Regions from separate parts of the Geobacillus sp. DSP4a genome, predicted to be linked through region 2. Evidence: a T-box and tRNA genes for the amino acid it is inferred to sense, from the RefSeq annotation. Region 2 holds a T-box; the other holds one or more tRNA genes.
What was found. A T-box is a leader RNA that pairs with one kind of tRNA and senses whether it is charged. The one in region 2 lies ahead of tyrS (tyrosine--tRNA ligase), so its partner is inferred to be a tRNA-Tyr.
Positions count from the first base shown of each region.

Region 1: it encodes a tRNA-Tyr, which carries the amino acid that the T-box ahead of tyrS (tyrosine--tRNA ligase) is inferred to sense. The anticodon was not compared.

Region 1 covers NZ_SDLD01000053.1:2-9,053, reverse strand. Annotated here, with positions in the region: gene parC (DNA topoisomerase IV subunit A) at 1-2,031, opposite strand, end outside; gene parE (DNA topoisomerase IV subunit B) at 2,093-4,030, opposite strand; gene ETC02_RS14660 (CoA-binding protein) at 4,206-4,625, opposite strand; gene ETC02_RS14655 (ABC1 kinase family protein) at 4,740-6,416, opposite strand; gene ETC02_RS14650 (phasin family protein) at 6,462-6,761, opposite strand; gene ETC02_RS14645 (MBL fold metallo-hydrolase) at 6,942-7,790, shown strand; tRNA gene ETC02_RS14640 (tRNA-Ile) at 8,020-8,093, opposite strand; tRNA gene ETC02_RS14635 (tRNA-Tyr) at 8,112-8,193, opposite strand; tRNA gene ETC02_RS14630 (tRNA-Thr) at 8,204-8,276, opposite strand; tRNA gene ETC02_RS14625 (tRNA-Ser) at 8,571-8,663, opposite strand; tRNA gene ETC02_RS14620 (tRNA-Leu) at 8,681-8,763, opposite strand; tRNA gene ETC02_RS14615 (tRNA-Ala) at 8,770-8,841, opposite strand; tRNA gene ETC02_RS14610 (tRNA-Val) at 8,846-8,920, opposite strand; rRNA gene rrf (5S ribosomal RNA) at 8,930-9,046, opposite strand.
Region 2 covers NZ_SDLD01000004.1:87,089-96,140, forward strand. Annotated here, with positions in the region: gene ETC02_RS02875 (transglycosylase domain-containing protein) at 1-2,126, opposite strand, end outside; T-box leader at 2,293-2,517, shown strand; gene tyrS (tyrosine--tRNA ligase) at 2,572-3,831, shown strand; partial or broken gene ETC02_RS02885 (IS982 family transposase) at 3,919-4,718, shown strand; gene ETC02_RS02890 (IS982 family transposase) at 4,820-5,698, opposite strand; gene ETC02_RS02895 (right-handed parallel beta-helix repeat-containing protein) at 5,843-9,052, shown strand, end outside.

The DNA of each region.
Region 1 (9,052 bases), on a different contig from region 2:
GCGCACGCCGACCAGGCTGATTTCTTCTTCGGCAAACAAAAGTGCATAGCCATCATGCGTCGCCAGCCAAAGGAGGCCGCGGCCGTCCGTCGCATAGACGGCGGCGACCTCATCATCGTCTTTCACATGGACCGCAACAAGCGGGCGCGTGTAGCGCTGCACTTGGTATTGGGAAAGCTCGGTCCGTTTCACCATCCCTTGCCTCGTGACGAAGACGAGCTGTTCGTCCGTCTCAAACGAGGAAACAGGGACAGCGGCGATGAGCTCATCGTCGCGTTCCAGCGGAATCAAGCTTGAAATATGCTGGCCGACCTCTTTCCAGCGGATGTCCGGCAGCGTATGAACCGGGCAATACAAATAATAGCCGCGGCGGGTGAACAGCAAGAGCACATCGGTCGTATTCATCTCGAGCTGGGCGAGCAGACGGTCGGTCTCCTTCATGCCGATGTCCTGACCGTTCGATGCGCTGTACGAACGGTAGCTCGTTCGTTTCACGTATCCTTCCTTTGTCACGGTCACGATCACATCTTCAGCCGGAATGAGCGCTTCAACGTTCACTTTCAGCTCTTCGATCTCCTCTTCAATCGCCGTCCGCCGCTCGTCAGCATATTGCTTTTTCATGGCCTTCAATTCTTTTTTAATGACCGACAACAGCTTGTTCTTATCGGCCAACACCGCGCTCAGCTCGGCGATCGTTTTGTCGAGCTCTTCCGCTTCCTGCCGAAGCGCGGCGATATCGGTGTTTGTCAGCCGGTAAAGCTGAAGCGTCACGATCGCTTCCGCTTGCGCCTCGGTGAACCCGTAGCCCGCCATCAGCCGATCTTTCGCATCGCGCTTGTCACTCGACGCCCGAATCGTCGCGATCACCTCATCCAAAATCGAGAGCGCTTTGATCAACCCGTCGACAATATGCTTCCGCTCGTTCGCTTTTTTGAGCTCAAAATGCGAACGGTTCGTGACGACGTCCTTCCGGTGGGCGATGTAGGCATCCAACAGCTCCGGCAAGCTCATCAGCTTCGGCCGGCGTTCATGGATCGCCACCATGTTGAAGCTGTATGGCACTTGCAAATCGGTGTTTTTGTATAAATAGTTAAGGATCGCCTCGGCATCGGCGTCTTTTTTCAGCTCGATGACGATCGACAGCCCGTTCCGGTCCGTTTCATCGCGGACGTCAGCAATGCCGTCGAGCTTTTTGTCCAAACGAAGCTCGTCAATTTTTTTCACCAAATTCGCCTTGTTCACTTCATACGGCAACTCCGTGATGACAATCTGCTTTTTCCCGCCTCTCGCCTGCTCGATGGCGGCTTTGGCGCGGATGATGATTTTCCCGCGGCCGGTCTCATACGCCTTGCGGATGCCGTCTTTCCCCTGGATGATGCCGCCGGTCGGAAAATCAGGGCCGGGAAGGACGGTCATCAGCTCCTCAACCGTGCAATCCGGCCGGTCAATCCGCATCAGGACAGCATCGATCACCTCGCCGAGCGCATGCGGCGGAATGTCGGTCGCATAGCCGGCCGAAATCCCGGTCGAGCCATTCACCAACAAGTTCGGAAACATCGCCGGCAAGACGGTCGGCTCCTCCGTCGTATCGTCAAAGTTCGGCACAAACGCGACCGTTTGCTTGTCAATGTCGCGCAATAACTCAGCGGCGATCGCCGACAAGCGCGCTTCCGTGTAGCGCATCGCCGCCGGCGGGTCGCCGTCGAGGCTGCCGTTGTTGCCATGCATTTCAATCAGCACGTTGCGCAGCTTCCACTCTTGGCTCATCCGCACCATCGCCTCGTACACTGACGAGTCGCCATGCGGATGAAAATTGCCGATCACGTTCCCAACCGTTTTCGCCGCCTTACGAAACGGTTTATCGGCCGTGTTGCCATCGATGTACATCGCATACAAAATGCGGCGCTGCACGGGCTTCAGCCCGTCGCGCGCATCGGGCAGCGCCCGGTCTTGGATGATGTATTTGCTGTAGCGGCCGAAGCGGTCGCCAAGCACGTCTTCTAACGGCAATTCCAACAATCGCTCTGCCATCATACCTCTCCTTTCCTACAAGACATCGGCGCAATCATGGCGGCGTCTTTTCGCGCCGCCATCAGCCGATCCACCCTGGCTCTTCCTCAAGCCCAAAGGCAACATGCGTTTCAATCCATTTGCGGCGCGGCTCGACTTTATCGCCCATCAGTGTCGTCACCCGCCGCTCGGCGCGAGCCGCATCTTCAATGCGCACGCGGATCAACGTGCGCGTTTCCGGATTCATCGTCGTTTCCCACAATTGATCGGCGTTCATTTCGCCAAGCCCTTTGTAGCGCTGAATCGTATAGCCGCGGCCCATTCGTTTCGTGATTTCCCGCAATTGCTCATCTGTCCATGCGTATTCGATGACTTCCTTTTTGCCGCTTTTTTTGCTGATTTTATAAAGCGGCGGCAAGGCGATGTACACTTTTCCCGCTTCAATGAGCGGACGCATGTAGCGGTAAAAAAACGTCAAAAGCAGCACTTGAATATGGGCGCCGTCCGTGTCGGCGTCGGTCATAATGATCACTTTGTCGTAGTTGACATCATCGAGCGAAAAATCAGCGCCGACGCCGCCGCCGATGGCGTGGATGATCGTATTGATTTCCTCGTTTTTCAAAATATCGCCAAGCTTCGCCTTTTCCGTGTTGATGACTTTCCCGCGCAGCGGAAGGACCGCCTGGAAGCGGCGGTCGCGCCCTTGTTTCGCCGAACCGCCCGCCGAATCGCCTTCGACCAAATACAGCTCGTTTTTTTGCGGATTGCGCCCTTGCGCCGGCGTCAGCTTGCCGCTTAAGAGCGCCTCTTTCCCTTTCCGCTTTTTGCCGCTTCTCGCCTCTTCGCGCGCTTTGCGGGCCGCTTCGCGCGCTTGGTACGCCCGGATCGCTTTTTTGATGAGCATCGTGCTCACGTCCGGATTTTCTTGCAAAAAGTACGTCAATTGCTCGGAAACAACCGCATCGACGGCTGAACGCGCCTCGCTCGTTCCGAGCTTGCCTTTCGTCTGCCCTTCAAACTGAAGCAAATGCTCCGGGATGCGCACCGAGACGATCGCCGACAGCCCTTCGCGAATATCCGTTCCTTCTAAATTTTTATCCTTTTCCTTAAGCAAGCCGACGCGGCGGGCGTATTCGTTAAAGACGCGCGTCATCGCCGTTTTCGCCCCGGCTTCATGCGTCCCGCCGTCTTTTGTGCGCACGTTGTTGACAAATGACAAGACGTTTTCCGAGTAACCATCATGGAACTGAAACGCAAACTCGACCTCAATGCCGTTTTGCTCACCAGAAAAATACACAACCGGGTGGAGCACATCTTTCTCCTCATTCAAATAGGCCACAAACGCTTCAATCCCGTTTTCGTAATGGAACACCTCCCGCATGCCGGTCCGTTCGTCAACGAGCTCAATTTTCAGCCCTTTTAACAAAAACGCCGACTCGCGCAGCCGTTCGCTCAAGGTTTCGTAATTGAACACCGTTGTGCTGAAAATCGTTGGGTCCGGCTTAAATTGAATGATGGTTCCGGTTTTGTTCGTTGTGCCGATTTTCTCTAGCGTCGTCACCGGTTTGCCTCCATGCTCAAACCGTTGGCGGTACATGAAGCCGTCGCGATGAATCGTGACGACGAGCCATTCCGACAAAGCGTTGACAACCGAAGCCCCGACTCCGTGCAGGCCGCCGCTCGTTTTATAGCCGCCTTGGCCGAATTTGCCGCCGGCATGAAGCACGGTCAAAATGACCTCCGGCGTCGGCTTGCCAAGCTTATGCATCCCGACCGGCATGCCGCGCCCTTCATCAAGGACGGTGATGCTGTTATCTTTATGTATTTGCACCAAAATGTAATTTCCATATCCGGCCAACGCTTCATCGACCGAGTTGTCGACGATTTCATAAACAAGATGATGCAACCCGCGGCTGTCGGTGCTGCCGATGTACATCCCTGGCCGCTTCCTCACCGCCTCAAGCCCTTCTAACACTTGAATGGCATCTTCGTTATAGTCATGTATCGCTTGCTTTGCCACAAGCCCACCCCTTTCTGCCAAAACAAGAACATCTGTTTCTGTTTTATTGTATCATAAAATGACCAGCTGTCCATTGTCTTTTGACACCGCTTGACAAAATCGGACAACGGCGCCTGAAAAACGAAAGGACCATCTTAGAGAAGATGGCCGTTTCGTCAATGGCGCGCTTTGCCTGTTACGGGCGTTTTGTAAGCGCATGTTCTACTTTAATGCAGCGATCCATAATCACCGTATAGCCTTTTTCTTTTAAAAACGCGTATGCTTCTTCATTGACGACGCCAAGCTGCGCCCAAAATACGTCCGCGTCGATTTGCACAAACTCGCGGGCGAGCTCCGGCAAATGTTCGGAACGGCGAAACACATCGACGATATCGACATGTCCTTCGATATCCGTCAGTTTGTCGACCGCTGGAATGCCTTCCCATTCCTCGATCATCGGATTAACCGGAATGATTTCGTATCCGGCGTCTTTCATCGCCTTCGCCACCATATACGACTCGCGCTCGGGATTGTTGGACAAGCCGACAATGGCAATCCGCTTCGCCTTGCGCAAAATGTCGCCGATTTCTTCCCGGCTTGGGTTGACAATGGGCATCGGGTTCTCTCCTTCCCTCTTTGGTTTTGCAGTACTTGTTTCGCGATCGAGAAAGAAAAATCCTTCTATGAGACAGAAAATGGTTTAGCCCTTTTTAACATTGTGCAACAAACGCTAAAACTTTCCCGAACGAAAAATCGAGTAAAGCAGCCAACCAAAAAGAAAAGCGGACACACCTAATCCGATTTCAACAGCAGGAATTTTCCATAGCAGCATCGACTGCCGTCCGAACGATGAAGCGATCATCATGCCAGCCATGACGATGCTCCACGAAAGAAGAACGATGCTAATGGACAGTCGGTTGCTAATTTGATCAAGTTTGTGCAAAAACGCCTCAAGGTCTGACGCTGTCATCTCGAGCTGAAGTTTGCCGCGCCGCATGATTTTGGCCAGCTCCTTTACACTGTCCGGCAGCCGAAGGAGCATCTCGCCATAATCGGCGACGCGCCTCCACGCTGTCTCCGCCACCCGGTCAGGCCGAAGACGGTCTTTCAACAGCTTCCGCCCAAACGGCTCCGCCACATCCATGATGCGAAACTGCGGATCAAGCATTTCCACCACCCCTTCGACCGTCAACAGCGCTTTGCCTAACAGCGTCAAGTCGCTCGGAATGCGAATGCCATGCCGAAACGCCACCGAAAGCAAATCCTCGACGGCTTCACCAAGGCTAATCTCACCGAGCGGGACGCGGTAGTATTTCTCTCGCAGATCGTCAATGTCATCGCGCAGCTTCTCCTCATCGGCCTCATCCGGGACGAGTCCCAGGCCGTAAATCGCGGCCAACACCCCATCGGTGCTTTGCCGCATCAAGGCGATAATCAGCGACGAAAGATGATGCCTGACATTCGGACGAAGCCGGCCCATCAAACCGAAATCGATAAAGGCCAGCACTCCGTCGGAGAGAACGAACACATTTCCAGGATGGGGGTCGCCATGGAAAAAGCCGTGCTCAAACATTTGCTTTAACACTGTTTTCGTCAACCGCTCCGCCAATGCTTTGAGAGAGTATCCTTCTTCTTTCAGCCGCTCGATTTCCCCGAGCTTGATCCCTTCAACGTATTCCATTGTAAGCACCGTCTTTGTTGTATAATCCCAAAAGACGCCTGGCACATACACCAACGAATCGCCGGCAAACTGTTCCGCAAACGCTGCCGCATGGCGCGCCTCGACTGTATAATCCAGCTCCTGCCGTAATGAACGCGCCAGTTCATCGACAATCTCAGACAATTGGTAGGTTGCCGCCCAATCGAGACGGCGTTCCGCCAGCACGGCCAAATCTTGCAAAATTTCCAGATCCGTCTCCACCCGCGCAGCGATGTGCGGGCGCTGCACTTTCACCGCCACGGCCTGTCCGGAAGGAAGAACCGCCCGGTGCACTTGTCCAAGCGAAGCGGCAGCGAGCGGCATTTCCTCAAATGAACGAAAGAGTGTTTCCAGCGAACTTCCAAACTCCGCTTCGACAATCCGGCGGACATCGGCAAACGGAAACGGCGGAACTTGGTCTTGCAGCTTTTCGAGCTCACTGATGATCGGAGCGGGAATCAAATCCGGCCGTGTGCTAGCAATTTGCCCGAGCTTCACGAACGTCGGGCCGAGCTCCTCGAGCACAAGGCGGAGCCGCTCCCCAACCGTTTTTCCTTCCTTTTTCCCTTGCTCCGCTCTCCATCGCGGCGGCAACGAAAGAAACGACGAAAAGCCGAGCTCATCGACGATCATCCCGAATCCGTGCCGAAGCAAGGAGGCGGCGATTTCGTGGTACCTTCCGATATGGCGCACCCGTTTCCCGATCATCCGATCATCTCCCTTAGAGCGTCAAACAGCAGTCAAAAAAGCCCGTTACTCTCCGCTTTGTTCCTTTTCTTCAAGACGGCGGATTCGCTCCTCGAGCTGCCGCACGTCTTCTTTCGTCGCCAAGTCGAGTTTATCGATCACCTGCTTGATTTGCTCGCGTACAAGCCGCTGCACTTCCGCTTTCCGCGCTTCGGTTTGCTGCTTCCATTGATCGATCACTTCCTTCGATTCATCAAGCGACAACTCTCCTTTTTTGACCAACTCATCGATCAATTTTTCCGCTTGTTCTTTGCTGGCAATGGCGAGTCCAAGCCCAAACGCCAATCCTTTTTTCAAAATGCTCATCCTGTTTTCCTCCTTTCCTCCTTTCCTTTATAGTACCATTATTTGGCGGGGCATGTCGAGCAAGCGGCCAAAGAGGAAAAAGCGGAAGGTGTTTTCCGTTCGAACCTAGCGTTGCATATCCCGCTTCTCGATAAGGAATCCTATCGATGGGCTATCCATTCGTGCAAGGAGGGAGTTCCCATGGCAGAGGAACAACTGCACTACGGAGAAGACTATCGTTTCATACCTGCGACGTCAGCAGCGAGCGGCCTCGGAGTCAGCGTGCTGCCCGATTTGTACTGCCATACGATCCAAATCGTGAACATTTGTCTTGTCGGCCGCCCGGACGACCGCGCGTTTGTATTAGTCGACGCTGGCATGCCGGGATCAGCCGATGACATTGTTTCAGTCGTGGAAGACCGCTTTGGCAGCGGCAGCCGCCCGCAAGCCATTGTTTTAACCCACGGCCATTTTGACCACGTTGGAGCGATTGTTGAGCTTGTCAAGCATTGGAATGTCCCGGTGTATGCCCATCCGGCTGAACTGCCGTATTTGACTGGAAAGGCGAGCTATCCTGAACCTGACGCTTCCGTCGAGGGCGGCTTCATCGCCAAAATATCACCGTTTTTCCCAAATGAACCGATTCAACTGGGCGATCGCGTTCATCCGCTGCCAGAGGACGGCACCGTTCCGCACTTGCCGGAGTTCCGCTGGATCCACACACCGGGGCACACGCCAGGCCACATTTCGTTATTTCGGCCGCGCGACGCCGCTTTAATCGCCGGCGACGCGTTCGTCACCGTCCGCCAAGACTCGCTGTACAAAGTATTGACCCAGCAAACCGAAATTACCGGCCCGCCGCGCTACTATACGACCGACTGGACGGCCGCCCGCGAGTCGGTGCGCAAGTTAGCCGCACTCTTTCCGTCAGTCGCCATCACCGGACACGGTGCTCCTGTCGCCGGCAAAGAGCTGCGTGAAGGGTTGACAAAACTCGCCCGTAATTTTGACCGTATCGCTACCCCTGATTATGGGAAGTACGTCCATTAGGCAAACGGACTATCGTTCTGTGAACGGCTTCTAGTTTTGTTTGAAGCGGAAGTTTCTCTGCTAAAACCACTTTCAAGTAAAAACCAAGGGAGGGTGTCTGAACGGGGGCACCCTTTCGTTGACATGTGAAAGTTAGAGGATTCTCCATGGAGATGGTAGAGCACATTATGCCTTTAGCGACAACGCAAAAAAGACGACAAGAATCATTCTTGTCGTCCATCATAAGTGATGGGCCTAAGTGGACTTGAACCACCGACCTCACGCTTATCAGGCGTGCGCTCTAACCAGCTGAGCTATAGGCCCGCTTATAAGAAATAAAAATGGAGGGGGACGGATTCGAACCGCCGAACCCAAAGGGAGCGGATTTACAGTCCGCCGCGTTTAGCCACTTCGCTACCCCTCCGTAATCGTGATGCCGACTGCAGGACTCGAACCCGCAACCTACTGATTACGATTCAGTTGCTCTACCAATTGAGCTAAGTCGGCATAAAATAAATGCAAGAAGGTGGCTCATTGTTGTGCTCTGTGCCTCTTCCTCTACAAGCTGTTTCGAGGAAGCAGGATGCGTCGAGGCAACTCGAAGCCGACTCGACGAAGCAGGTGCTCGTCTCTACCAATTGAGCTAAGTCGGCATGATAGAAGTAGACCGTGACTCCTTGGCTTCTGTTGTGTCCCTTCCTCTCCCAGCCCATTCGAAGACGCTGGATGCGTCGGGACAACTCGAAGCCGACTCGACGAAGCAGGTGCTCGTCTCTACCAATTGAGCTAAGTCAATATTTATGGCGGAGGAGGAGGGATTCGAACCCCCGCGGGCTGTGACACCCCTATCGGTTTTCGAAACCGACCCCTTCAGCCAGACTTGGGTACTCCTCCATAGCTGTTTGGAGCGATGCGGTCGAGAGGACTTGAACCTCCACGGGGTTGCCCCCACTAGGCCCTCAACCTAGCGCGTCTGCCATTCCGCCACGACCGCATACGATGGAGCGTAGGGGATTTGAACCCCTGACCTCTTCGCTGCCAGCGAAGCGTTCTCCCCCTGAACTAACGCCCCATGATGGTGGAGTATACTGGGATCGAACCAGTGACCCCCACGCTGTCAACGTGGTGCTCTCCCGCTGAGCTAATACTCCACGTTGTTTGCCTAGCAGCGACCTACTCTTGCAGGGGCGCTGGCCCCAACTACCATCGGCGCTGGAGGGCTTAACTTCCGTGTTCGGGATGGGAACGGGTGTTTCCCCTCCGCTATCACCACTAGGCAATGG
Region 2 (9,052 bases):
CGAACGATGCCGCCCGGCATGGAAAACCGCTTTGGCGGGGCGATGAGTTTTGGCTTGGCGCCATAGGCGGCGTTCATGAATTGCGCCCATAACAGCTGGGTGCGCTGGCTGTAGGAAAGCCCTTTGTAGCGCGACTCCAGCGGCGCTGGATGGTCGTAGCCGACCCAAACACCGAACGTGACGCTTGGATTGACGGCGATAAACCACGAATCGCGCTTGTCTTGGGATGTTCCGGTTTTTCCGGCCCAGTCGGCGGAGAAGGTCAAGTAGCGCCGCACTGAAGAGGCGGTCCCGCCATTAAGCACATCACGCATCATGTCAATCATCAAGTACGACGTCTGCGGGGAAAAGACGGGAACGGGCTTCGTTTGATGCTGGTAGATGATGTTTCCGTCCTTGTCGGTAATTTTCTCGATCATATACGCATCGACGAACGACCCGTAGTTGGCAAACGTCGCATAGGCGTTGACGTTTTCTTCGACGGTGACGCCGATGTGCGTTCCGCCGATCGCCAAGGTCGGGTTGGCCTCTTCTTGTTTTGAGACGCTTGTGATCCCCATTTTGTGCAAATAGTCGACCGGATGGCGGTTTTGGATTTTCGTATAGACCCGAACAGCCGGGATGTTGTACGAATGTTGAAGCGCGCGCCGCGCTGTGACAAGGCCGTGCGTTTTTCCATCCGCATTTTTTGGCTTATACGAACCGATCGAAAGCGGAAGATCAGGAATGATCGAGCCGGGCTGAATGACGCCCATCTCCATCGCCGGTGCGTACACTAAAAGCGGCTTCATTGTGGAGCCGTTCGAGCGGTGCGCCTGGGTGGCATGGTTGAGCTGCTCGCGCCCGTAATCGCGGCCGCCGACAAAGCTGATAATTTTGCCTGTTTTGTTTTCAATCAGCATTGCCCCGACTTCCACCGGCTGACGATGGGCGACTGTTTTTCCGGTTTTGCCGTCCTTGGTGTAATAGACGTTGTCGTTTCCGTAATACGGGTAGCGGGCGGCCACCTTCTGCATCCGTTCGTAAATGTCTTTGTCGATCGTTGTATAAATGCGCAATCCCCCTTGTCGCAGCGCTTTTTCCGCCTCGCCGAGATAGCGGCGGCGGAGGGCGAGATCGCGCCCCCACTCTTTCGCCGAATGGCCGTCGCGCTTGGCGAACGTTTCCGCAATCACCTCTTTCGCCCGCCGCTCAATTTCCATCGTCAAAAACGGATAGCGTTCAAACGGCGACGGCTTCGGCGGGGCGAAATGTTTCGTCACATCGTAGGCGAGCGCTTCTTGGTATTGCTTGTCGGAAATATAGCCGGCCTGCTTCATCCGGCGCAGCACCGTTTTCATTCGTCTGAGCCCGGCTGAGACATCTTGCTTGACGCTCCCATCAGCGGTAAACGGTGTATAGACGAACGGGTTTTGCGGCAAGCCGGCTAAAAACGCCGCTTGGGCGAGATTGAGTTCTTTGGCGTCAACGCCAAACACTCCTTGGGCAGCGGCTTGGATGCCGGCGATGTTGCGGCCCGATGAACTGCGGCCGAACGGGACGACGTTTAAGTAGGCTTCCAAAATCTCTTCTTTTGAAAAAAAGCGCTCAAGGCGCAGCGCCAATACCATTTCCTTCGCTTTGCGCTCAAACGACACTTCGCTCGTCAGCATCTGGTTTTTGACAAGCTGCTGCGTCAGCGTGCTGCCGCCGCTTTTGACCGGCGTGTTTGCCCCCTCTTGAAAGATGGCGCGGATGACCGCTTTGGGCACGACGCCATCATGCTCGTAAAAATGTTCGTCCTCGGTGGCGATCACCGCTTGCACGACGTACGGGGAAACGTCGGAAAGGGGCACCGCCTCGCGGTCGAGATCGGAGCGGAACCGGCCTAAATAGACGCCGTTGGCAAAATACATATGGCTCGTTTCTTCGTAACTGTAAATCTCGCTTTTCATTTTGTCCGGCGAAGGGACAGCCAAGTCTTTAACCAGAAAGGCGAAATAGCCGGCGCCGGCGCCGGCGGCAAAGCAAACGAGGCAGAGCGCGGCGATGAGCAGCATTAAGGTGGCGTTCCAGACGATGTCGTATGTAAGGCAAAAATAACGCCATGCTTTCTCGACAGAAATACGGAATGGTTTTCGTTCCATGCCGGCCCCCCTATAGTGGCAAATCTTCGCCATCAGTATACCATACCGTCGGGCGCCGTTGTGGAATTTTGTTGTTTTTTCACCGTTTTTGGCGGAAAAATGCGGGGTTGACAGTGAACAAGGAATATGGTAAAAGAAAGTATATAAAGTATATAATTTTGGATACGACAACGCGATGACGGGAACAAGTAGCGGTTGTCTCCCTGGTGCAGAGAGCTGGCGGGTGGTGCGAGCCAGTCCATAGGCAAACGTGAATTACCTCCCCGAGCAGCGATGGTGAACGGCTTTGTCGCCTAGTAGCCGTCTGCCGGCATGCGCCGTTACCGAAATGAGCGAGAAAGCAACATGCTTTCTAAGTAGGGTGGTACCGCGACGAACACTCGCCCCTTCATGCAGGGCGGGTGTTTTCTTTTTTGACGACATTCATTAAAGAGGTGAGAAAAACATGAACCTGCTTGAAGAACTGCAATGGCGCGGACTTGTCAATCAAACGACGGATGAGGATGGGCTTCGAAAGCTCCTGAATGAGGAGAAGGTGACGCTTTATTGCGGGTTTGACCCGACAGCAGACAGCTTGCATATCGGCCATTTGGTCACGATCATGACCTTGCGTCGCTTCCAACAGGCGGGGCATCAACCGATCGCCTTAGTCGGCGGCGCCACCGGGTTGATTGGCGATCCGAGTGGCAGAAAAAGCGAGCGCACGCTCAACGCCAAGGAGACGGTCGAGACGTGGAGCGCCCGAATCAAAGCGCAACTCGAGCGGTTTCTTGATTTTGAGGCTGAGAGCAATCCAGCGAAAATCAAAAACAACTACGACTGGATCGGGCCGCTTGATGTCATTTCGTTTTTGCGTGACATCGGCAAGCATTTCAGCGTCAATTACATGCTTGCGAAAGAATCGGTGCAGTCGCGCATTGAAATGGGCATTTCGTTTACCGAGTTCAGCTATATGATGCTGCAGGCGTACGACTTCCTCAACTTGTACGAAACGGAAGGTTGCCGACTACAAATCGGTGGCAGCGACCAATGGGGCAACATCACGGCGGGGCTTGAGCTCATCCGCAGAACGAAAGGTGAGGCGAAAGCATTCGGTTTGACGGTTCCGCTCGTGACGAAAGCCGATGGGACGAAGTTTGGAAAAACGGAAAGCGGCACGATTTGGCTCGACAAAGAGAAAACGTCGCCGTACGAGTTTTACCAGTTTTGGATCAACACCGATGACCGCGATGTGATCCGTTACTTGAAGTACTTTACGTTCCTGTCGAAAGAGGAAATCGAAGCGCTTGAACAAGAGCTTCGTGAGGCCCCAGAGAAGCGGGCGGCCCAAAAGGCGCTTGCTGAGGAAGTGACAAAGCTCGTGCACGGCGAAGAGGCGCTCAGGCAAGCGATTCGCATTTCTGAAGCGCTCTTTAGCGGCGACATTGCCAATTTGACAGCGGCGGAAATTGAGCAAGGGTTCAAAGATGTGCCGTCATTCGTTCATGAAGGAGGCGACGTTCCGCTTGTCGAGCTGCTCGTTTCTGCCGGCATTTCGCCATCGAAGCGACAAGCGCGCGAAGACATCCAAAACGGCGCCATTTATGTGAACGGGGAGCGCATCCAAGACGCGGGCGCCGTCCTGACCGCCGAGCACCGCCTCGAAGGGCGGTTTACCGTCATCCGCCGCGGCAAGAAGAAGTATTATTTAATCCGCTACGCTTAAACAAAAAAGCTCCGAAATGCATCGGCATTTCGGAGCTTTTTTTGCGCATTAACGCGAGTAGAACTCAATTGTTTCATCTCACTTGATATATCAGTGTTTAAAAACCTTCTTAAAAATTACCTCAATCAAATTCATTTTCTCCATTTGTTGAAACAGAAAGAAGAAGTTATCATCACGATTCGTGCACTTGGAAAGTTGTTAGGCTTCACTTTCGAACAGGTTTGGCACCAGTTTGTGATCAGGAATTAGTTTTCCAAGGGCTTGTTCCCTGAATATTCTTGACACAACTGTCGTTGTCGAGCGCTTGACTTTGCCATCAAGTGGGGCAGCACCAGCTGGCCAAGCGTGGACAACACCGTGTGTATGCGGTCGTGGGCAGTTTGCCGCTCAAGCTATGTCATTCATTCCGAATGGATCGCACCAAACGGTTTCGTAGAGAAGCGGATATTGGCTATTGTGCTTCGAAAAAGATCGTTTTCAAACTTTATCCGCAGATCACCAATTAAGGAGTTCCGATGGGATACGCCATCAATGAATCATCTTGTGTATGATCGGGTGCCGCTGAAACCGTCATAGTGCAAATTCTACATCCATAAACCTAGGTGGACAAAGAGTACATCAGCCAAAAACTACAAAAGGAGCTGTACAAAGAGCATCGAGTTGCTTTTTGAATGCCCGTTCGAAAAGATGAGCGAATTCGCCAATCCATCTCATGGAAACAACGGATGAAATGAAAATGCAAAGTGATTGAAACCGTGTTTTCGATTTTCAGCGATTCGTATTGGCTCATCGAGATTCGAGCGAACTCGATTTCGGGATTTGAAACGGCACTCGATGGGATTTTACTGGCTTACTCCTTTGTTGTTCTTCGGTTAGTTGAGTGTTAACGCTCCACTAGCACCAGGGGGATATAAATAATGGTTATAATATTTAGAAAATTAATATTATTACTAAAATAAATGATATAACCCGTGGTGCTAGTTGAACTTTAACGCTCAACTAGCCCAAGAATGACGAGTGAATAAGCGAGTAAAATGCCATCCAAAGATGATTCAAATCCAGAAACAGAGTTGGATCGAATCTCTGTGATCCGGTACTGATCAATGAGAACGGAAAACACGGTTTCAATGACTTTGCGCTTTCGTTTCATCCATCGTTTCCATGCTTTCGATTGATGGATTTTCTGGTTTTTCCGAACGGGCGTCCAAAAAGTGATCTTGTATTCATCATACAGCTTCTTTTGCAAGTCTTGGCTCACATATCCTTTGTCACCAAGTGTATACGGATGAGGAAGTTGGACCATCACGGTTTCCGCAGCTGTCCGGTCGTGACAGGATGCTTCGGTGACGACATATCCCATCGGAAGCGCTTGGTCAGTGATCTGGAGATGAAGCTTCAATCCATAGTAAGCCATCTTTTTGGATGCACAATACCCAATATCTGCGATTCCTTGAAACCGTTTGACGCGATATATTCGTGCGTGGTGGCAGAGTTCAATGGGTAAGCTATCCACTACCGCATAAGCATGATGTTGCCCACGTTTGGCTAGTTGATATCGGATCCATTTGACGGCAAAGCCAAGATTTCGACAACGACGGTTATATCGAGAGCGTTCAGGAAATAAATCTTTCGAAAATAAGTTTCCGATCACAAATCGGTGCCAAGCTCGTTCGGATGTAAAACCTAACAACTTTCCAAGAACATGGACGGCGATGATGACCTCATCTTCTTGCTTCAACAAATGGCGATTTCGACGTTGTAAATACATCTGAATTAAAGACAATTGTCCAGATACAAAGAATAAAATCGCTGCATATTGTTTTTGAATTTTCGCTTCGTCTGTTGTAAAATGAAAGTGCTCTTGCATGTGAACTCTCCTTTTGAATGTTTGGTAGCACTTTCATTTTAAAGGCGATCCTTCATGCAAGGGCTATTTTTATACTTATCTCATTTTATCTAGCACCACGGGTATTGCTAATAAATTAGAACTAATGATAGGTGAGGGGTATTTATGTTTGGTAATAAAGAGATAACTGTTTCAAGAAAAATTTTTTCTAAATATAAGACGATTACAGCGGCCATACAAAATGCAGTGCCTGGGGCCAAAATTTTTGTTGAACCAGGTACCTATCATGAAAATATTATTATCGATAAAGAGATAGAGCTTATTGGCAATGGTCCCGTTAATGAAATTATTCTTTACAGTAAAAATACCTCTGCTATTCTCATGCAGACGGAACATGCCATTGTTCGTGGAATAACTATTCACCAGGGAGGACAAAGCAAGGAAAACGAATATTATTATGCCGTTGATCTACCTATGGGTTCATTAATTTTAGAGGATTGCAACATTAGTTCGGATATCGGGGGTGGCATACGAGTTCATAATTTACATACCAATCCGGTAATCCAGCGATGCAATATTCATAATACTCAGAGAAATGGTATTTTCATAACTACCAAAGGCAACCCGACTATACGAGATTGCAAGATTTATAATAATCTGATGAATGGTGTATATGTAAACAACAAAGGCCGCGGGACAATCGAGAATTGTGAAATCTACAGTAACACGTATCCAAATGTATGTATAAAAAGTGAAGGGGATCCGGTGATAAGGGGCTGCAAGATTTACGAAAGTAAGCAAAATGGAGTTTGGGTGAAAGAAAAAGGTCGCGGGATGATCGAGAATTGTGAAATCTACAGTAACACGTATCCAAATGTAGATATAGAAAGTGAAGGGGATCCGGTGATAAGGGGCTGCAAGATTTACAAGGGCGAGACAAATGGATTGGTCGTAGCCAACAAAGGCCGCGGGACAATCGAGAATTGTGAAATCTACAGTAACACGTATCCAAATGTATGTATAAAAAGTGAAGGGGATCCGGTGATAAGGGGCTGCAAGATTTACGAAAGTAAGCAAAATGGGGTTTGGGTGAAAGAAAAAGGTCGCGGGATGATCGAGAATTGTGAAATCTACAGTAACACGTATCCAAATGTAGATATAGAAAGTGAAGGGGATCCGGTGATAAGGGGCTGCAAGATTTACAAGGGCGAGACAAATGGATTGGTCGTAGCCAACAAAGGCCGCGGGACAATCGAGAATTGTGAAATCTACAGTAACACGTATCCAAATGTATGTATAAAAAGTGAAGGGGATCCGGTGATAAGGGGCTGCAAGATTTACGAAAGTAAGGAAAATGGAGTTTGGGTGAAAGAAAAAGGCCGCGGGATGATCGAGAATTGTGAAATCTACAGTAACACGTATCCAAATGTAGATATAGAAAGTGAAGGGGATCCGGTGATAAGGGGCTGCAAGATTTACGAAAGTAAGGAAAATGGAGTTTGGGTGAAAGAAAAAGGCCGCGGGATGATCGAGAATTGTGAAATCTACAGTAACACGTATCCAAATGTAGATATAGAAAGTGAAGGGGATCCGGTGATAAGGGGCTGCAAGATTTACAAGGGCGAGTCAAATGGATTGGTCGTAACCAAAAAAGGCCGCGGGACAATCGAGAATTGTGAAATCTACAGTAACACGTATCCAAATGTAGCTATAGAAAGTGAAGGGGATCCGGTGATAAGGGGTTGCAAGATTTACAAGGGCGAGACAGATGGAGTTTTGGTGAAAGAAAAAGGTCGCGGGATGATCGAGAATTGTGAAATCTACAGTAACACGTATCCAAATGTATGTATAGAAAGTGAAGGGGATCCGGTGATAAGGGGCTGCAAGATTTACAAGGGCGAGTCAAATGGATTGGTCGTAACCAAAAAAGGCCGTGGAAGGCTGGAGAATTGCGAGATATACAACGCACCCGAAGACTGCCCTGCAGTAGTAATAGACAAGGAAGGAAATCCAACCCTGCAAAAGTGTAAAATTTATGATAATAGAGGCACAGGTGTATGGGTAAAAGAACAAGGGTATGGCGTATTGGAAAACTGTGAAATATACGGAAATTTTATACAGGATATTGAAATCTCTGAAGATAGTAAAGTTGTAATTTTAGGTTCAACAACTAAACAGGAAGAAAGAAAGGATGAGGAAAAGAAACAGGACAATTCTTATCATCAGTTTTCAGATGGCAATATATCAGAGTTAAATAAGGTTTTAGAGGAACTAGACTCCTTAATTGGAATGGAAAACGTAAAAAAACAAATTCGGGAAACCATTGAATATATACAGTTTAACCAAGAGCTCGCTAACTTTGGGATTGAATCCGAAAATGTCAAAATTGCGGCCTCCCATACCGTACTATATGGAAATCCGGGGACTGGAAAGACGACTGTAGCCAAGTTGTTAGGAAAGCTCTATAAAGCCATGGGATTATTGTCTTCCGGACATGTTGTAGAGGCAAATCGTGAAAAATTAGTCGGAGAATATATAGGTCATACAGCACCCAAAACCAAAAAGAAAATCGATGAAGCCATGGGTGGTATACTGTTTATTGATGAAGCCTATGCCCTTACTAATAAAGGTTCTGAAAACGATTTTGGGCCAGAGGCAATTGAAGTGCTTCTAGAGGAGATGGAGAATAGAAAGGGTGAATTTGTTGTAGTTGTAGCGGGATACGAGAAGGAAATGGCCCAGTTTCTAGAAGCAAATCCCGGATTAAAAAGCCGATTTACGCAATATTTCCATCTTCAAGACTATACACCTGATGAGATGGTGGACATTGCTAGGAAAATGGTGAGAGATAAAAAACGCAAACTTTCACAGGATGCAGAGGAAGCTTTACATAAAGAATTTACATTGTTATGGAGGAAAAGGGATCGATTCTTCTCCAATGCTCGGACTGTCCGTAATTACGTCGATGGGATGCTTCAAGCTCAAGCGCAGCGATGTATGCGAGTGCCAAGGGAACAATGGACGAAGGAATTTCTGCTAACATTAACGGCAGAAGATGTGCAAGCCGTGTTGCCTAAGAAAGAAACGAAAACGTTTGACCTCCCGATTAATGAAGCACTATTATCAGAAACTCTACAGCGATTACATCGTATGATTGGGATGGATCAAGTAAAAGCCGAAATTGAAAAGCTCGTCACACTTGTTCGTTTTTACAAGGAAGAGGGAAGGGATTTAGCGGAGTTATCTCCACATACGTTACTCGTTGGGAGTCCAGGAACAGGAAAGACAGAGGTGGCTCGTATTATAGCGAAAATATACGAAGCACTGGGGATTTTAGAACGAGGAGATCTAGTAGAGGTAAACCGCGATAAATTG